2 regions of the Methylobacter sp. Wu8 genome follow, and region 2 is predicted to be linked to the other one. Evidence: predicted binding sites of a transcription regulator. Region 2 holds the regulator's gene; the other holds the start of a gene.
The links. The regulator HrcA, encoded in region 2, represses chaperone genes, less so after heat shock. The targets are predictions, from matches to a motif close to TNTTAGCACTCNNNNNNNNNGAGTGCTAANA.

Region 1 (3,420 bases), on a different contig from region 2:
GTGCCGCAAGCGGCGGCAATTATGGCAGTTGCAGTTCCATTGAGGAAAACCGCCGCCTGCACCTGAACCGAGAACTCTGATCTTCATAGTTTGGGAGGTAATTTAAATTGGGAATAAGGGCTAGATGATACGGTAATAAAGGGTTTCAGGCAAAAAAAAGGGGCTCATCCAGAGCCCCTTTTTTGATCCAAATCGAATTAACGATTGTAGATGTACATTGTTACTTCAAAACCGAAACGCAGGTCTGTGTAGCTTGGTGTTTCCCATTTCATTGTGAATCTCCAGTAGTGTTTAAATTATTATGCTAGCTCGATCAAGTAAGCTGACCTGAAGTATACGATGAACTATTTTTTTACGCAACTTTTGACGGCGCCCAAAACAGGCCAATGCTATTGTTCTATACGGTTATTGCTTTATTTGACCGCAAGGCAGGGGGGGTAGAGAATCAATGATAACTGGTTAAAATTTCAAGATATTTAGATAGCTAGGGAAAGACGTTTTTTTTGACCGGAAGCAGGAAGAGAGTATTATTTAAGTTCACCTTGAAAATAATAATACACATATAAAAATATGAGGAGGAATCATGGGTGGAGTTACTGAGTTGTTCGTGGTTATGATACTGATCGCGGCGTTTGCGTTTGCACCGCTAGGCTATTTTATTTACCGGTTCACCAAAGCCAGCGACAAGCCGTTCGGTGAAATTGAACCGCATGGCGATAGTCCGTCGATGGTGAACGATTTTGCAGAAAAGGCCATTAAATATTTCCAGGGATTGCTAGCCAAAAAGTAAAGCTGTGTTGTTGATGAGCTTCCAGGCGAATTGCATCGCCTGGAAGCTCATCGGCCATCAAACCGGTAAACCGCTGCATGTCGGGCAGCTTGGGTTTTTCCGCAATTTCATCGTATCCCACTCCATTGTTAATCCGTCCAACAGCAGCAAGCGCCCGGTTAACGTGTCTCCGATATTCATTATTAGCTTCATCGCTTCCAGGGCCTGAATACTGCCGACTATGCCGGTGACAGGGGCTATGACGCCATTTGTGGCGCAATTTTGCAATTCTTCGCCGTCACTGTTGTAGAGGCAATTGTAGCAAGGGCTGTCATTTGTACCCGGCGTAAACACAGTCACCTGGCCTTCAAAGCGAATCGCCGCTCCTGATACCAGCGGCGTTTGCTGTTTGACGCAGGCGCGATTGATCGCAAAGCGCGTTGAGAAATTATCGCTACAGTCCAACACCACGTCGGCCAGCATCACTTCGGAATCAAGTTGTTCGCCATCCAATCTTTGTTTAACCGCCCTTACTTTGACATCAGGATTTAATTCATTAAGTGTCTTGCGGGTTGAAATTACCTTATCAGTCCCAATATCCGGTGTGTGATGAGTAATTTGCCTTTGCAGATTGGATAAGTCCACGATGTCGTCATCATAAATCGCGATATTGCCGACACCGGCCGCGGCAAGATACATAGCGGCAGGGGAGCCAAGCCCCCCGGCGCCGACAATCAACACACTGGCGGCTAGAAGTTTTTGTTGCCCTTCAATATCGACTTGAGGAAGCATGATTTGACGGCTATAGCGTAGTAGTTGGTTGTCATTCATAGGTCATGTTGTCGCTGTATTGTGATAGAGAATGATGCCAAAGAACTTGACACACTGCAAAAGCTCATTATCATTAGCACTCATTACTAGCGAGTGCTAATAACAAGTTTACCCTTTAATTTTAATGTTAGGAGATATTGATGAAAATACGTCCGTTACACGACAGAGTGATAGTCAAACGCGTTGAAGAAGAAACTACAACTCCCGGCGGTATCGTGTTGCCTGGTTCAGCAGCCGAAAAACCAAGCCAAGGCGTGATCTTGGCGGTAGGTAACGGTAAACCACTGGACAACGGCACAGTACGCGCCCTGGACGTTAAAGTCGGCGACAAAGTGCTGTTTGGCAAATACGCCGGCAACGAAGTTAAAGTTGACGGCGAAGAACTGATCGTTATGCGCGAAGAAGACATCATGGGCGTTTTAGGTTAAGCCTAAACGCGTTAATCAAATTTACATACAAAATATTTAAGGAATAAAAATGGCAGCAAAAGACGTATTATTTGGTGATGATGCTCGTGTCCGTATGGCGCGTGGTGTCAATATTTTAGCAAATGCGGTAAAAGTGACTTTAGGTCCTAAAGGCCGCAATGCGATTCTGGATAAAAGCTTCGGCGCTCCAACCATCACTAAAGACGGTGTATCGGTTGCAAAAGAAATCGAATTGAAAGACAAATTCGAAAACATGGGCGCGCAAATGGTTAAAGAAGTGGCTTCGCACACGTCCGACGTAGCCGGTGACGGTACTACGACTGCAACCGTATTGGCGCAATCTATCGTCAACGAAGGCTTGAAAGCCGTTGCAGCGGGCATGAACCCGATGGATTTAAAACGCGGCATCGATTTGGCTGTGTCTAAAGCCGTTGATGCGATTGTGGCTTCCGCTACGCCTTGTGTCGATAACAAAGCGATTGCCCAAGTAGGTACTATTTCTGCAAATTCTGACGAGTCTGTCGGCAAAATCATTGCGGAAGCGATGGAAAAAGTCGGTAAAGAAGGCGTCATCACTGTTGAAGAAGGTTCAGGCCTGGACAACCAGTTAGACGTTGTTGAAGGTATGCAGTTCGACCGCGGTTATTTGTCGCCTTATTTCATCAACAAACAAGAAAACATGAGCGTCGAATTAGACGATCCAATGATTCTTATCTACGACAAGAAAATCTCCAATATCCGCGACATGCTGCCGGTTCTGGAAGGCGTTGCCAAAGCCGGCCGTCCTTTATTGATCGTTGCCGAAGATGTTGAAGGCGAAGCGTTGGCTACTTTGGTTGTCAACACCATTCGCGGCATCGTTAAAGTTGCAGCCGTTAAGGCTCCAGGTTTCGGCGACCGTCGTAAAGCCATGCTGGAAGACATCGCGGTACTGACTGGCGGCGTGGTTATTTCCGAAGAAGTCGGTTTAAGCCTGGAAAAAGCTGAATTATCGCAATTGGGTACAGCTAAAAAAGTACAAATCACTAAAGAAAACACTACCATCATTGATGGTGCAGGTTCTGAAGAGCAAATCAAAGCCCGTGTCGCACAAATTCGCGCACAAGCGGACGAAGCAACTTCCGACTATGACAAAGAAAAACTGCAAGAGCGTCTGGCTAAATTAGCGGGCGGCGTTGCTGTGATTAAAGTAGGCGCTGCAACTGAAATCGAAATGAAAGAAAAGAAAGCCCGCGTTGAAGACGCGCTGCATTCAACACGCGCAGCGGTTGAAGAAGGCGTTGTTGCCGGCGGCGGTTCTGCGCTGGTCCGCGCTATTTCCGCTCTGGATAAACTGGAAGGCGTTAACCACGACCAAACAGTCGGTATCAACATCCTGCGTCGTGCAATGGA
Region 2 (3,420 bases):
TTTTTTGCCATGCACTTCAACCCAGGCATCGCCGTTTTCGGCTTCGACGATTTTATAAGGCACCATTTTGATGTCTTTTTGCACCACATCGTCTTTAAAACGACGGCCGATCAAACGTTTGATCGCAAATACGGTATTTTTCGGGTTGGTAACCGCCTGACGTTTTGCCGACTGCCCTACCAATACTTCATCGTCACTGGTAAAAGCGATAATGGAAGGTGTAGTACGCGCTCCTTCGCTGTTTTCAATCACTCTTGCGACGCCGTTTTCCAACACCGCAACGCACGAGTTTGTTGTTCCTAGATCTATGCCGATTATTTTAGCCATTGAGTTCTCCAGACTTGAATTTATTTAAAAAAGTAAAAGTTGTTACAGATATAAGGCTGCTTTATTTGATTTCAAGCCTGTTCATCGATGCTGGGAATATCCGCCGGCTTTTTTTCGGCTGCTTTGGCAACCAAGACCATCGCGGGACGGAGCAAACGTCCGTTCAACGTATAGCCTTTTTGAAAAACGTTAACCACCGTATTCGGCTCGGCGCCTTCCACCGCCTGCATGGCCATGGCCTGATGCAACTCGGCGTTAAAAGGCTGGCCGATCGGATCTATCGTTTCAATTTTGAATTTTGCAAATACTGATTCGAACTGTTTAATCGTTAATTCGCTGCCTTCGCGGAATTTTTTCACTTCCTCGCTATCGCCTGTTGCCGCCTGTAATCCCAACACCAGACTGTCTAATACGGGCAATAATTCCTTGGCAAAACCCGTTAGAGCGAATTTATGTGCGTCTTCCAAATCCTTTTGCGTTCTTCTTTTCAGGTTCTCCATCTCCGCCTGCGCGCGAACCGCTTTGTCCCAGTTCTCCTGCGCTTTTTGCTCAGCCTGGGCCAATGCCTGCTGTAACTCTTCAATAGCAGGCTCGTGCTCGGCTAATTCGGTATGCGGTTCTGCAACCGTTTCGCTTTCAGTTTTAACCTGAGATCCAGGCGCTTCCTGATCAGTACTCATTATTCATAGCTCCTTAATATTTAAAATTAATACCCATGCCGGACGGCACAAGAAAATGGATATTATTTATAGTGGGGTCGTTGATTTCGGATTCAAGGCGGCCCCCAACAATTTCGCCGTCACATCGACAAAAGGAATGATTTTCTCGTAGGCCATGCGCGTCGGCCCGATCACGCCCAGAACACCGACCACTTCATCGCTGACCGAATACGACGAGGTCACCAGACTGCAATGATCGAAAGCCCGATAACCGGATTCTTCGCCGATAAAAATCTGTACACCCTCGGCTTTCATGCACTGATCCAACAAATGAATAACGCCCTGCTTTTGGCTGAATGCTTCAAACAGCCCTTTTAGCCGTTCCATATCCGACAATTCGGAAAACCCCATTAAATTGGTTTCGCCGGTCAGCACATAATCGTCTTTTTTATTGTCCCGATCGAACGCCAATTGCGCCATTTTTACCGCATCCAACATGCCCTGGTTCATGCGCTCCTGATCGTCTTGCAAGTCCTTTAAAACGGCTTTGCGCACCGCATTCAGACTACGGCCGGAATAAATCGAGTTTAAATAATTGGCCGCTTGCTGTAATTCGGCGGAACTGAATACTTTGGAGGTATGGATGATTTTATTGTGAACTTCCTGCTCGTTGGTAACGAAAATAACCAACACGCGGGTATGAGATAAAGGCAGGAACTCGATATGCCGCAAGCACACCAGCTCTCTTTTAGGCAAGGTCACCACCCCGGCCATCTGCGTTAATTCCGACAGCAGTCTCGATGCGACGCCGATCATATCATTGCTGTCATCGCTTACCGACAAGCCCTGATGCAACCGAGTTAAATCTTTCGATTCCAGCGGCTTAACCGTCAACAAGGTATCGACAAACAAACGGTAGCCGCTAACCGTGGGCACCCGCCCTGCCGAAGTATGCGGTGAATGCACCAGCCCCAGATCTTCCAGGTCGGCCATCACATTGCGAATCGTTGCCGGACTTAAATTTAAATCCGAATCTTTTGCCAAAGCCCGCGAACCGACAGGCTGACCATCACTGATGTAACGCTCGACCAGCGTTTTTAAAAGCTGTAGCGACCGCTCATTTAAAACTTGCGTATTACCCACACTTACCTCTGCGACCATGTTTAGCACTCCATTAACATGAGTGCCAGCGAGGCAAATTATCAGCTCATCAACCTATTGTCAATAAACCTAAAAACCGGTTAATGTTTATATTTCCTTGATATGCCAGTCGCGTCATATCAAAACCATCCGCTCATCTTTCCCGCCGATTTTATTTTTACCCAACCAAAACATTGTAAAACGACAGGCTAAGTGTTTTGCTTCAAATACTCTCTTACAAAATCCATTGATGAAACGACGCCTTTTATGAGCTGGTTTTCCAGTATGACAATGTGATGAATTTTGTGTTCTAACATTAATGTGGCTGTTTCTCTGGCGGATGTATCAGGACTTACAGCGATGACTTTATGCGTGCACAATTCCCAAGCATGTTCAGCTTTGGGATTTTTCCCCTTTTCATAAAAATGCACAATATCCGGATAAGTGATAACACCAAAGCAACGTTGCTTCGAATCAACAACGAGCGCACAACACGATAACTTGTTTGCATCCATCTTTTTTTCAACCATATCAATAGTCTCGCTCATATCTACTGTCGTGATATGTCTATTCATTAATAATGATATTGGTCTATCCATAAACATTAATGCCTAACATAAAACCAGAAAGCCGCAACGCATCCGACCTGCCGTATAATACCGTTTCATCTAATACCCAGCATGATTACACCGGTTTTACACCTTAGTCCAATGCAATCCGTTGAAAAATACCCGCGCCCAAAGAAACGCCGACCTGACGGGCATTGATTGCCAAGGAGAACGCACTGACGATGACGCTGGGGAGAATCCGCCATCATAAGCACCATATCAACTCCCCACACGCAAAATTTATTGTTAATCTCGTACTGGCGGCGGCGCCAGTACAACTCTCGAGCCATTGCTTTCCGCAGGACTTACTACGCCGGCCGCCTCCATAGCTTCAATCATGGTTGCCGCGCGGTTATAGCCAACTTTGAACCGCCGTTGCACACTCGATATGGAAGCTTTACGGCTTTCCGTGACAAACTGCACGGCTTCGTCATACAAGGCGTCGCTTTCGGCATCGCCATTACCGCCACCCATGCTATAACCATCACTGGAATCGGAAGGTTCCCGGGTGATGTCTTCCAGATAATTAGGCGGCGCGGTTTGTTTTAAGAACTCAACCACGCGATGCACTTCATGATCATCGACAAAAGCGCCGTGAGCACGGATCGGAATGCTGGTGCCTGAAGGTAAGAACAGCATGTCGCCGTTGCCCAGCAGGGTTTCCGCGCCGCCTTGATCGAGAATGG

Region 1: a site for HrcA is predicted at 1,672-1,702, ahead of V3O24_RS15795 (co-chaperone GroES). Genes of this name have one in related genera too.

The regions. Positions count from the first base shown of each region.
Region 1 covers NZ_JAZGVT010000073.1:15,013-18,432, forward strand. Annotated here, with positions in the region: gene pqqB (pyrroloquinoline quinone biosynthesis protein PqqB) at 1-87, opposite strand, end outside; gene pqqA (pyrroloquinoline quinone precursor peptide PqqA) at 198-272, opposite strand; gene V3O24_RS15785 (hypothetical protein) at 584-790, shown strand; gene V3O24_RS15790 (molybdopterin-synthase adenylyltransferase MoeB) at 848-1,600, opposite strand; gene V3O24_RS15795 (co-chaperone GroES) at 1,741-2,028, shown strand; gene groL (chaperonin GroEL) at 2,078-3,420, shown strand, end outside.
Region 2 covers NZ_JAZGVT010000072.1:39,999-43,418, reverse strand. Annotated here, with positions in the region: gene dnaK (molecular chaperone DnaK) at 1-327, opposite strand, end outside; gene grpE (nucleotide exchange factor GrpE) at 399-1,007, opposite strand; gene hrcA (heat-inducible transcriptional repressor HrcA) at 1,074-2,147, opposite strand; gene V3O24_RS15035 (CBS domain-containing protein) at 2,336-2,725, opposite strand; gene V3O24_RS15030 (DNA translocase FtsK 4TM domain-containing protein) at 2,981-3,420, opposite strand, start outside.